DNA from 4 places in the Bacillus sp. XB1 genome. Region 1 is predicted to be linked to each of the others. Evidence: riboswitches for the same ligand, from Rfam matches in the RefSeq annotation. Region 1 holds a riboswitch; each other region holds the start of a gene.
What was found. A riboswitch is a leader RNA that binds a small molecule or an ion and turns the genes downstream of it on or off. The one in region 1 is predicted to bind thiamine pyrophosphate.
Positions count from the first base shown of each region.

Region 2: it holds a riboswitch for thiamine pyrophosphate, as region 1 does, so the genes downstream of both, tenA (thiaminase II) here and thiM (hydroxyethylthiazole kinase) in region 1, are expected to answer to the same signal.
Region 3: it holds a riboswitch for thiamine pyrophosphate, as region 1 does, so the genes downstream of both, tenA (thiaminase II) here and thiM (hydroxyethylthiazole kinase) in region 1, are expected to answer to the same signal.
Region 4: it holds a riboswitch for thiamine pyrophosphate, as region 1 does, so the genes downstream of both, thiC (phosphomethylpyrimidine synthase ThiC) here and thiM (hydroxyethylthiazole kinase) in region 1, are expected to answer to the same signal.

Region 1 is NZ_JBNRIL010000005.1:109,355-112,558, forward strand. Features, by position in the region: gene topB (DNA topoisomerase III) at 1-1,410, opposite strand, end outside; TPP riboswitch at 1,637-1,746, shown strand; gene thiM (hydroxyethylthiazole kinase) at 1,819-2,628, shown strand; gene thiE (thiamine phosphate synthase) at 2,644-3,204, shown strand, end outside.
Region 2 is NZ_JBNRIL010000001.1:1,131,825-1,135,028, forward strand. Features, by position in the region: gene ACK1U5_RS05750 (DUF3937 domain-containing protein) at 318-581, opposite strand; gene tenA (thiaminase II) at 979-1,668, opposite strand; TPP riboswitch at 1,796-1,901, opposite strand; gene ACK1U5_RS05760 (D-alanine--D-alanine ligase) at 1,975-2,889, opposite strand; gene pdxR (MocR-like pyridoxine biosynthesis transcription factor PdxR) at 2,894-3,204, opposite strand, start outside.
Region 3 is NZ_JBNRIL010000001.1:2,909,726-2,912,929, forward strand. Features, by position in the region: gene ACK1U5_RS14970 (ABC transporter permease) at 1-47, opposite strand, end outside; gene ACK1U5_RS14975 (ABC transporter ATP-binding protein) at 47-796, opposite strand; gene tenA (thiaminase II) at 765-1,460, opposite strand; TPP riboswitch at 1,546-1,649, opposite strand; TPP riboswitch at 1,710-1,821, opposite strand; gene ACK1U5_RS14985 (SH3 domain-containing protein) at 2,091-3,204, shown strand, end outside.
Region 4 is NZ_JBNRIL010000003.1:88,179-91,382, forward strand. Features, by position in the region: gene ACK1U5_RS21680 (arsenic transporter) at 1-100, shown strand, start outside; gene thiC (phosphomethylpyrimidine synthase ThiC) at 202-1,962, opposite strand; TPP riboswitch at 2,075-2,190, opposite strand; gene lldP (L-lactate permease) at 2,262-3,204, opposite strand, start outside.

The DNA.
Region 1 (3,204 bases):
TGTTTGCATAAGTAACTTTACAGTTAATGTATCGCCCTTTTCAATGTGAGGTAGAATCTGCTCTTTTACGTCATCAGTTACATCATCGTCTTCAAATCGATTTTCGTATACTTCCTTCCAACCAGCATGTAAAATCGTTTTTCCGCGTGCAATGAATGTTTCATTGCCGACCTTTGTGCGTAACGTTAGTTGTTCGTATTCGAATGCTGGGAATAAAACAGCTAAGAAACGTTTTACAACTAAATCATAAATTTTGCGTTCTTTATCTGTGAATGCTGCGAAGTTAACGTATCCTTCTGTTGGAATAATCGCATGATGATCGCTTACTTTACTATCATCAACAAATGATTTGTTAGGTTTGATAGGCTTTTGTAATACTTTATGTGCGAAGGGACGGTATTCTCCAACACCACATGCTTTTAGACGTTCTGGAAGTGTTCCAACGATATCAGATGAAATGTAGCGTGAATCTGTACGAGGGTACGTTAGTACTTTATGCTGTTCATACAATTTTTGCATAATATTTAATGTTTCTTTAGCAGAGTAACCGAACTTTTTATTTGCATCACGTTGTAATTCAGTTAAATCGTAAAGACCAGGAGAGAATGACTTCTTCTGTTTCTTATCAATTTCCACAACAGCAGCATTTTGTTTATCTAAACTTTTTACAATACCATCGATTTTTTCTTTATTAAAACTACGGCTATTGCCATTTGCATCTTGCCAAGTAAGTTTGAGCTTCTCCATTGTTTGAGCTTCGATGCCGTAGTAAGTTTGAGCTTTGAAGTTCTTTATTTCATCCTCACGACTAGCAATCATAGCAACAGTAGGGGTTTGTACACGGCCGCAATTTAACTGGGCATTAAAGCGAGTCGTTAAAGCACGAGTTGCATTAAGACCGATATACCAGTCAGCTTCTGAACGTGCAACTGCTGAAGCATATAAATTGTCATATGCCTTACCTGGTTTTAAATTTGCAAAACCATCTTTAATTGCTTTATCGGTTACAGAAGAAATCCATAAACGTTTGATTGGTTTATTTAGCTTAACTTTATCGATAATCCAGCGTGCGACTAATTCCCCTTCACGTCCAGCGTCTGTTGCTACAATAATTTCATTTACATCTTTTCGAAGTAGCTGACTTTTTACAGCATTAAATTGTTTACCAGTTTGTTTAATAACCGTTAATTTCAAACGCTCAGGTAGCATCGGTAAATCTTCTAAATTCCACTTTTTATATTTCACATCATAACTTTCTGGATCTGCTAATGTAACGAGATGACCTAAAGCCCAAGTTACAATATATTTACTACCCTCAAGATAGCCGTTTCCTTTTTTATCACACTTCAGTACACGAGCAATATCTCGTGCAACGGAAGGTTTTTCAGCGATTACAACGCTTTTTGACATATTAAAAACATCCTTTCAAATTTCCATAAGTTAAATATAGCATACATCTTCTTGAGATTCAGTTTCGCTCCATATTTGATCGGTTTTTAGTGGGATGAACAAAACACTCACTGATTAAAGTTTCACTTGATTATGTTTATTGTTATATAGGTTGCTTCTATATTAAATAGAAAAGTAAAGAACTTGTTATTTTAGTAGAATAAGAGTAGACTTTGAAGTAGATGAATAATAAGCACATGGGAGTTTGTGGATGCAAACTGAGAGTATGACTAGTCCGTCATTGACCATTTGAACCTGTTGGATAATGCCAGCGTAGGGAGAGTGTAAAAGCACATGTTCAGGCACTTTGCGTACGCGCAAAGTGTCTTTTTGTGTATCTCCCATCATTATAGTTAGGAGATGAAAAGGATGAATATGAAAGAAATTAGTAAAGTAGTGGATTTGGTGAGAGAATCTAATCCGCTCGTTCATAATATTACAAATGTTGTTGTAACAAATTTTACTGCTAACGGTTTGTTGGCACTTGGAGCATCGCCTGTAATGGCGTATGCAAAAGAAGAAGTAGCAGAAATGGCTAGCATTGCTGGAGCGTTAGTATTAAATATGGGGACACTTCGTCCTGAAGAAGTAGAAGCGATGTTACTCGCGGGTAAATCAGCAAATGCGAACAATGTGCCAGTACTATTTGACCCAGTTGGTGCAGGAGCAACTTCGTATCGAACAGAAGTTGCGAGACATATTCCAGCCGAAATAGATTTAGCAATTATCCGCGGAAATGCGGCTGAAATAGCAAATGTTATTAATGAGAAATGGGAAATTAAAGGGGTAGACGCTGGTACTGGAAATGGCAATGTTGTAAGTATTGCAAGGCAGGCAGCAGATGAACTAAATACAGTTGCGGTCATTACTGGAAAAGAAGATGTTGTTACAGATGGAGAGAGAACTATTGTTATTCGAAATGGTCACCCTATTTTAACGAAAGTTACGGGAACAGGTTGTTTACTAACTTCTGTAATAGGAGCATTTGTAGCAGTGGAAAAAGATTATGTAAAAGCAGCAGTAGCCGCATTAACGTTTTATGGTGTAGCTTCGGAACTGGCAGCTGCTAAGGCGGTAGAAAAAGGGCCTGGTAGTTTCCAAATTGAATTTTTAAATCAATTAGCGAATACAACTTCAGGTGATATTGAGAAGTATGGGAAGATTGTGGAGTTAGAGTAAGAGGGAGTGAAAGAAATGGCACGCATTGAAATAGATAAAATGTCTAAGCTATTGCAAGTGTATTTTATTATGGGAAGTAATAACTGCACGAGGGATCCTTTAGCTGCATTGAAAGAAGCGTTAGATGGTGGAGTGACACTTTTTCAGTTTCGCGAGAAGGGGGAAGGTTCTTTAATCGGAGAAGATAGAGTGCGCTTTGCAAAAGAATTGCAGACGCTTTGTAAGGAATATAGTGTTCCTTTCATTGTAAATGATGATGTAGAATTAGCCATTGAATTAGATGCAGATGGTGTTCATGTTGGACAAGATGATGAAGGAATTACATCTGTTCGTGAAAAAATGGGAGATAAAATTATCGGCGTATCTGCTCATACAATTGAAGAAGCACGCTTTGCAATCGAAAATGGAGCAGATTATTTAGGCGTTGGACCTATTTTCCCAACGAGTACGAAAAAAGATACGAAAGCGGTTCAAGGAACGAAAGGGTTAGCTTATTTTAGAGAACAAGGAATTACAGTGCCAATCGTTGGTATTGGTGGGATTACAATTGAAAATACAGCGGCAGTTATAGAAGCG
Region 2 (3,204 bases), on a different contig from region 1:
CCGCTGAATTTTGAGGTGGGGGGCTTACTGTCCGGCAAATAGCGAGATAAATAAAAATTAAAAAATATGAATTCTAGCGTCATATCTTCATACTTACTAAGTTCAATTAATTTCTCAATAATTATGATCCATATCCTATATATTTCCGTCTGCTGCTTAGATTTTTCTGTACTGTAAGTGGCTTTCGCTATAACACCTCCAAGTGACCAGTTTTTATGACGGTTAAGAAATTCCAACAAAAAAAGCCCTAATTAGGGCTTTTCATTCTATTTCTCCAGCAAAGCTCTCTATGAAATTGTTAATTAAAAAAGACACACTTAGATTGATGCGTCTTTTTGTGATGCCTCTTTTGTGAAATCATATAAAGCAATTGCGCCTAAAAGAACAAGTATACCTTGAGGAACATCTAGCAAAATAGTTTTCCAAATTTCTGGAATTACCCATTTAATATCTGCTGCTGTTTCAAGATATGTTTGGAAATAGCTGATTGTAAAATTAATTATCCCTAAAAATACAAACAACGATAAACCAAATCGAATTAATTTCTTATTTGTAAACATATAACACCTCTCAAAATTCATTGGATATTCCTGCTTTTGCTTCTTTATATTTACATATCTCTATATCTAATTTTAACACATAAAGAACTCAAAAAAATACGATATGCATATTTGCATATCGTATTAACAACACTCCATGATAATTTAGAAATTCCTGCAAAGAAAAAACAACTCCGTTACAGCTAACAGCTCGGGTTTCTTTTCTTATTTAACTTCATACCACCAACATTTACGTTCTTTGATTGTAAAATAAATGTGACAGAAGTTTATCCAGTTAATGCGTAGACAAGTAAATGAGCTAAATTATCGATATTCTATTTCGCCATATCAGTAGCACTAATGACTTTACGCAAATTTGACAAGAAAAAATATATAGCTAGGTATGATCCATACCTAGCTATAACATTACTTCTATTCTTTATCCAATTACGTCTTTTACGTCTGTATCCACTGGCCACTTTTCTAATGTATAAGCCATTTCCCAAAATGAATATTCATATTGACTGCTAATAATAAAATGCTGTTTCATACGCTTGCGGTCTGTCTCTGTTACTTTTTCAGCGATAGTATCTAAACGTGTAATTTGCTCTTCAACTAGCGTACGGAACCAATCAGATCCATAAGCAGAAATCCATTCGTTATAAATTTGCTCTTCCGGCTGGCACTCTTTTAAGCGTTCGCCAATTTCATAATACAACCAATAGCAAGGTAAGATTGCTGCAATAATATCTCCTAAATGTCCTTCATACGCAGCACGATACATATGTGAAGTATACGCATATGCAGTTGGCGCAGGAATAAAATTATCTTTTTCTTCTTTTGTTATCCCTAGCTTTTTAGCAAAATTCTCATGTAATGATAATTCCGCCTCATATGTATTTTGGGCATGGTGTGCCATACGAGCTGTCGTTTCTAATTCAAGAGCTTTTGCAGCTCCTAATGTTTGTACTCTAGCAAAATGACTCAAATAATATGAATCTTGAAGAACATAATAGCGAAAACTAGCTAAATCTAACGTTCCTTCACCAAGTTTTTTTACAAAAGGATGGTTAAAACTCGCTTTCCAAATTGAATCTACTTCTTTACGTAACGATTGTGAAAAAGTCATTTAAATCCCTCCAATAATATATAAAATATAGATATTTATCCACAGCTATTAACGCTTTAAAATAAAAAAACTTTCTTTACAGGCGTAAAGAAAGTGAAATTGACAGTATTTATTTACTCATTAAATAGCAACGTCTTTCCCACTTCCCTACGCTGGCATTAACCAGATCAGGTACTAAGAGTCTCAAAATCACATTTGATCTCAGCCTATAAAAGGCCCCCCTAGTGGATAAATATTTTGTTTTTATAATGTATTCATCATAGCATACTTCGTGAAACTGTCAAAAAAATTAGTTATATAATTCCCTTAAAACCCCTCTTCTTTTCTAACTTTTAATGATGTTTCAATAATCATATCTAATAGTTTGCTATAACTAATTCCCGCTGCTTCTGCACTTTTTGGCAATAAACTTGATTGTGTCATCCCTGGTAATGTATTAATTTCCATTACATATGGAACTCCGTCCTTCACCATCATATCAACTCTTGCATAAACACTACATTTTAATGCTTTATAACAAGCGAGTGACGCTTTATTTACACGTTCATTAATTTCTGCTGGAAGTTCAATAACTTCCTCAACTGTACTAGTATCATCATATTTTGCATTGTAGTCAAAGAACTCGGCTGCATGTCGAATTGAAACTATAGGTAACTGTTTTCCATCCAGAATGGAACATGTAATTTCATCACCTTTTATATACTTCTCAATTACTACTTCAGAATCCCATTCGAATACAGTTTCTAGCATTGAGATCAATTCATTTTTATTATAAACGATTTTCACTCCGACACTCGATCCGCCAGAGTTTGGTTTTACTACTAATGGAAATCCTAACTTATCTAACTCATCAAGATTTAGATCCTCCATTTTTGTAAGTTCAATCCAATCTGGTGTTTCTACACCTTCATAACGTAAAATCTTTTTCGAAATATTTTTATCCATACATATACTGCTAGATAACATATTACTTCCGCTATAAGGAATCCCTAAACTCTCCAGTGTTCCTTGAACTGTCCCATCTTCTCCGTATTTTCCGTGTAACGCGAGCAACGCAAAGTCAATGTCTTTCGCTTTTTCAATTAAATCCACTTTTTCATTTAATGTAATTGGAACTATTTCATACTTATTTTTATCTAAATGAGCAATCATTTCATTCCCCGTCATAATTGAAACTTGTTTTTCAGACGATACCCCGCCCATAATAACACCGATTTTCATTTTCTCAACTCCAAATTTCATTTTTTAATGTATCACCAATTATTTTAATTCCCCGAACTATTTCTTCTTCTTTCAAGCGCGAAAACCCTAATCGGAAAGTGTTCGCTCCTTCTCCATCAGAGTAAAAAACATCTCCAGGTGAAAACGTAACGCCTTTCTCATAACACTTTTGTAAAAGTGTGCGGGCATTCATATGCTCTTCTAGTTCTATAAATAAATGAAGTCCACCATCTCCAGTCATTCTTTTGAAATGAATGTACTGGTTACATGCCCCGACAGCTAACTCATATTTTTTCTTATAAACAGATCTTGCCT
Region 3 (3,204 bases), on a different contig from region 1:
ATACTAGAAAGTGTAATAGCAGGAACTAATTCTTTCAATCGGTTCATCACACAAGTACCTGCCTTTGTAACATACTAAGAAGCTCATCTTTCAGCGCTAATACTTCCGGTTTATATAAATCTTTTCGTGTTCTGTTATGATCAAGCGGTACAGTCCGCTCAGTCAAAGTCGTTATCGGCTGCTGTTCCACTACTAAAACTCGGTTTGAAAGAAATAACGCTTCTTCAACATCATGAGTAATGAATAAAATTGTTTTTTCCCACTCTTGCCATTGTTCAAACAACCATTCTTGCAAAGAGGTCTTCGTTAAAGCATCCAACGCACTAAATGGTTCATCTAACAGCAATATTTCCCCGCCTGTTAATAAAGTTCGAATAAAAGATACACGTTGTCTCATACCACCAGATAAATCTTTCGGATATTTTTTCTCATACCCTTGCAAACCAAATTTATGTAACAGTTCCTTTGCCTTTACTTGTGCTTCTTTCTTCTGTACACCTTGGCACTCTAGCGGCAGGGCAGCATTCTCAATAATTGTTCTCCACGGCAAAAGCATATCTTTTTGCGGCATATATCCTACAGGATGGTGCTTTGTTTCTGTCAGTTCTATCTGTCCAGTACTTACCTTTTCTAGACCTGTAATAAGGCGAAATAAAGTACTTTTCCCACATCCACTCGGTCCGATAATACTGACAAACTCTTTCTCATGTATAGAAGCATTTAATTCATGGATGATTGGTTTCTCATCGTAATGAAAAGAAACATTATGAAACTGTAGTATGTTCTTGCTCCTCAAATCCCCACATCTCCTTACGATAGGACATATCCCAGAATAAATATTCAAATCGACTGGAATATAAGAAAATCTCCTCTAATCTTTCTAGTTCTGTCTCAGACTTTCCAACTGCCATTTTATTTAATAAATCTATTAACCAAATACACAGATTACCGTATTCTTCCGAACTATATCCTTGAATCCACTCACCAAAAAACTCATGATCTCTTGCTCCAGGAATATCATTTAAACGCTTTCCAATTTCCCAATAGCTCCACATACATGGAAGAAGCGCTGCTATTAATTCCGCAAGTGTGCCATTTTGAGATACAGACATCATGTAATTTGTATAAGCTAAATTTTTAGCAGATGGTTTCGCAGACTCTATCTCCTCTATAGAAATTCCAAGTCTTTTTGCATATTGTTTATGGATTGTCATTTCGCCATTTAATATTCCATCAATTTGTTCAGCGAACTTTCCCATTACTTGTGGATTCGTTGCTTTTACAACACCAATCGCATATAACTTTGCATAATCTAGCAGATATAAATAATCTTGAATAATATAATACTGGAATTTATCTTTTTCTAACGTGCCATCTCCCATACCCACTACAAACGGATGATTATGACTCATCTCCCAAACCGGTTGCACAGTTTCTAATAATCTATCGCAAAATTTCATTTCTCTATCCCCTTTCAATATATGTATCTAAATAAAAAACCACTTCTATATATAAGAAGTGGTTACAGCAAATAAAGTTATACATTTATTCGATGTTCCACTTCCCTTCGCTAGTATTACCTAGATCAGGTGTTGTAAGGGTTAAGGATTATTCCTCTCTCAGCAAATCAAGCACCCCTAGTGGTTTCAATATGAAATTTTTAAATAAAAAAGCCCCGTTTCTATACGCAAAGAAACGGGGACTCATTGTTAGTGTCCGAATTGCTTCCCTACGCTAGCATAATCTAGATCAGGTAATAAAAAGGATCAAAGGCTTACGGCCTACTCTCAGCTGGCAACACCAGCTCTCCTAGCAAACTATAAAATTATCACTGTCAGTATAACACCCTAATAAGACATCATCAACTTTTTTAATTTTCTTAATTATCAACATAATATCAAAGTTATACAATACATACATTCTATTTTAGAAAATAAAACCCCAATTAATTGCATAAGAAGGAATCATTATCCTCAAAAAATTTATTTTTATATTGATTTCATATTACATTTATGTGAATACACCCACTATATTATATCTTTATACTATAATAAAATTACAACTATACAACTAGAGGAGGTCTCTATTCCATGAATATGAAAGCTACTGCTTTAACAGCAACTACTGTAGCGATTGCTTCTTTACTTCCTTCTATGGGTGAAACAAATGTACAAAAAGCAAACGCTGAACAATTATCTAATATTAAAACTGGGTATGTCAAAGTCGATCAAGTAGCATTACATACAGAAGATAACGTAAAAAGCACATCAATTGATACAATTCGCTTTAATACAAAAGTGAACATCCTTGAAACAACTAATGAGTGGTATAAAGTATCTGTTCATAATAAAGTAGGTTATGTACAAAAAGATACTATTTTACTAAAAAACAAACTTCATTCTAATGATCAATACATCGTTAATGCTAATGCATTAAACGTTCGCTCTGAACCTAATTTAGAATCTTCCATTTTAGATGTATTACCAAATGGCAAGTTTATTACCGTTCAAGAAGATCAAGGCGAATGGTATAAAATATCGCATAATGGCCAAACAGGTTACGTACAAAAAGCATTCATCTCTAATGGTTCACAACCCTTAGTAAAAGGAATCACCGTTCAAAATAATACAAAATATACTGTTGCAACACCTAATCTAAATGTACGTAGCAACGCTAGTACAAGTAGCGCTCTACTCGGTTCATTACAAAACGGTACACAAGTACAAGTAGTAGAAACTGTAGGAACTTGGTATAAAATTCGTTTTGGCACAGGATACGGATATGTAGCAAAACACTATGTAGTACAAAATCAACCACAAGCTAAAACAGATCAACCTTCATCAATTCCAGCTGCTTTCAAATTCCCTGCTCAAGGAAGAATTAGCTCAACCTTTGATATACGCTGGGAACAAATGCATTATGGTATAGATATTGCCGCTCCAGGAAACGTCTCTATCCAAGCTGCTGCTGCAGGTAAAGTTGTGAAATCTTATTATTCAGCTAGCTATGGCAATGTTGTTTTCATTGCGCATCAAATCAATGGGAAATTATATACAACTGTTTATGCTCATATGAAGGATCGCACTGTACAAGCTGGTGATCAAGTACAAACTGGACAATTAATAGGTCATATGGGAAACACAGGTCATTCATACGGGCAACATCTTCATTTTGAATTACATAATGGAGAATGGAATTTTGAAA
Region 4 (3,204 bases), on a different contig from region 1:
GAAAGACTATTTAAGTGTATCCCTTATCGTTATCCCGCTCACAACAGTCGTCACACTATTCCTCTTATTCTACTGGGTACATCTCTTCTTCGCCTTATAAACAACAGAAGCCCCATTTGCTACCGTCTTAGCAAATGGGGCTTCTTCTATAATAAAGTTAGGTACTACAGTGTGATCAATCAAGTAAAGAGGTGTAACATGTTATTGATATAAATGACTACCAGCTTCTTTAAATTCTTCTGCTTTCTCTTTCATTCCTTTTTCAATTGCTTCTGTCGTTTCTAAATCATTTTCTTTTGCATATTCACGAATATCATGTGAAATTCTCATACTACAAAACTTCGGTCCACACATTGAACAGAAGTGAGCTGTCTTTGCCCCTTCTGCAGGCAACGTTTCATCATGATATTCCATCGCACGTTCAGGATCTAAAGATAAATTAAATTGATCGCGCCAACGGAATTCGAAGCGTGCTTTTGAAAGTGCATCATCACGCTGATGAGCCGTTTTATGTCCTTTCGCAAGATCAGCCGCATGCGCTGCAATTTTGTACGTAATAACACCCGTGCGTACATCATCTTTGTTTGGCAAACCTAAATGTTCTTTCGGCGTTACATAACAAAGCATCGCTGTTCCAAACCAGCCAATCATCGCAGCTCCAATTGCAGATGTAATATGGTCATAACCTGGTGCAATATCTGTCGTTAGTGGCCCAAGTGTGTAAAACGGCGCGCCCTGACAAATATCAAGCTCTTTCTCCATATTCTCTTTAATTAAGTGCATCGGTACGTGTCCAGGTCCTTCAATCATAACTTGCACATCATGTTTCCAAGCAATTTTGGTTAATTCACCAAGTGTTTCAAGCTCAGAAAACTGTGCTTCGTCATTGGCATCTGCAATAGACCCTGGACGTAATCCATCTCCAAGAGAGAACGAAACATCATACTGCTTCATAATTTCACAAATCTCTTCAAAGTGAGTATATAGGAAGTTTTCTTTATGATGGAATAAACACCACTGCGCCATAATCGAACCACCGCGCGAAACGATACCTGTCGTACGCTTTGCCGTGATTGGAATATAACGAAGCAATACACCAGCGTGAATCGTAAAGTAATCAACGCCTTGCTCCGCCTGCTCAATTAACGTATCACGATATACTTCCCACGTTAAATCTTCTGCAATTCCGTTTACTTTTTCCAGCGCTTGATAGATCGGTACAGTTCCAACTGGTACAGGCGCGTTACGAATAATCCACTCCCGCGTCGTATGAATATTTTTACCTGTAGATAAATCCATAATCGTATCTGCACCCCAGCGCGTTGCCCATGTCATCTTCTCTACTTCTTCTGCAATCGAAGAAGATACAGCTGAGTTTCCGATATTGGCGTTTACCTTCACATGGAAATTACGCCCGATGATCATCGGTTCAGCTTCTGGATGATTAATATTCGCTGGTAAAATAGCGCGACCTTCTGCGATTTCCTTACGAACAAACTCCGGCTCTACCCCTTCACGAATCGCAACGTATTCCATCTCAGACGTAATAATGCCATTACGTGCATAGTGCATTTGCGTAACGTTTGCACCTTGCTTTGCTCTAAGCGGCTGGCGATCCATTTGCGGGAAAACAGGTGTATGCTTCGAAGCTACTTTCACACCGTCATCCTCTGGTTTCACTTCACGCCCTTCGTATGCTTCTACATCACCACGCCCCATAATCCAAGAGTGGCGCGGCGTTGGAATTCCTTTTTCCAACTCGACCTTATACGCAGGATCTGTATAAGGACCGCTCGTATCATACACACGGATTGGTGGATTTGGAACGCCATTCGTTTCGCTTTGTTCAATCTCACGCATCGGCACTTTCATACCTTCTCGTGGTCCATCCACATATACTTTCTTACTCCCTGGTAAACTCGACTTCAATTCAATTTGCTCAGCTGAAACAGATTGTTTCATAAATTTTGTTGCCCCCCTGTTCGTGACAAGGACAAGATATGGCCAGCGCATGCCAAAATAAAAAGAGCCAGGTCCATAAAAAAATAAGGACCTGGCTCATAAAGACATCATTATGTAAAGCCGTTAACTTCCCTACGCTGGTACGAGCCAGATCAGGTCCAAAGGGTTAAGAAGTTCACGCGCTTCTCTCTCAGCCTACGCATACGTTAGGCACCCCTAGTTTATCACTGATTTAATTTTCAATACTTTCCCATCATACACGATAATCTGAAAAATGAAAAGTTTATTTCTTTTGCACTTTACGGAATCATCCACGTTAAATAATACGCCTGCACATACGTCATAATACCAACAATAATTACGAAGAATAAGCTATGCTTCACTGTAAAACGGAACAAATCCGATTCTTTTCCAGCAAGACCAACCGCCGCACAAGCGATCGCAATCGACTGCGGGGAAATCATTTTCCCTGTTACACCGCCTGTTGTATTTGCTGCAACAAGAAGCACTTCAGATACGCCGACTTGCTGCGCTGTAATGGCTTGTAAATTTGAGAACAGTGCATTCGCAGACGTATCAGACCCTGTTAGGAATACGCCAATCCAGCCTAAGAATGGTGAGAAGAACGGGAATAGTCCGCCAGTTCCGGCTAATGCTAACGCTAACGTAGAAGATAGACCAGAATAGTTTGCAATAAATGCAAACCCTAGTACAAATCCGATAGATAGAATTGGCATTTTTAATTCGCTTAACGTTTCTTTAAATGTCACTGCTGCATCTTTTACATTCATTTTCAAAATAAACATGGAAATGATACAAGCAATTAAAATCGCTGTTCCAGTTGCCGATAATACATCAAACTTCAGAATTGCCTCGTAAGGCGTTGGTTTATTTACAATTGGCTCTGCTTTCATTACTAAATTATGCAGACCTGGAATTTCAAACTTAAACACAAGACTTTCTAAAGCCCCTCCTGGAGCGAATAATGCCTTAAAGAAACTTTGGCTCCAAATGACTACCATAACCGTTAATACGATAAATGGGGACCATGCCTTCACTACTTTTCCAAACGTTAATTTTGGCATCGATGCTACTGTCGTTGTTGCTGCTACTTCACTATTTGCTTGTCCAGATTGATAAGTTTCTTTCGGCTGCCAAACTTTTAAGAACAGCGCTAAACTAATTAAACTTACAAGTGCCGATGTAATATCCGGAAGTTCCGGTCCTAAAAATGTCGCTGTA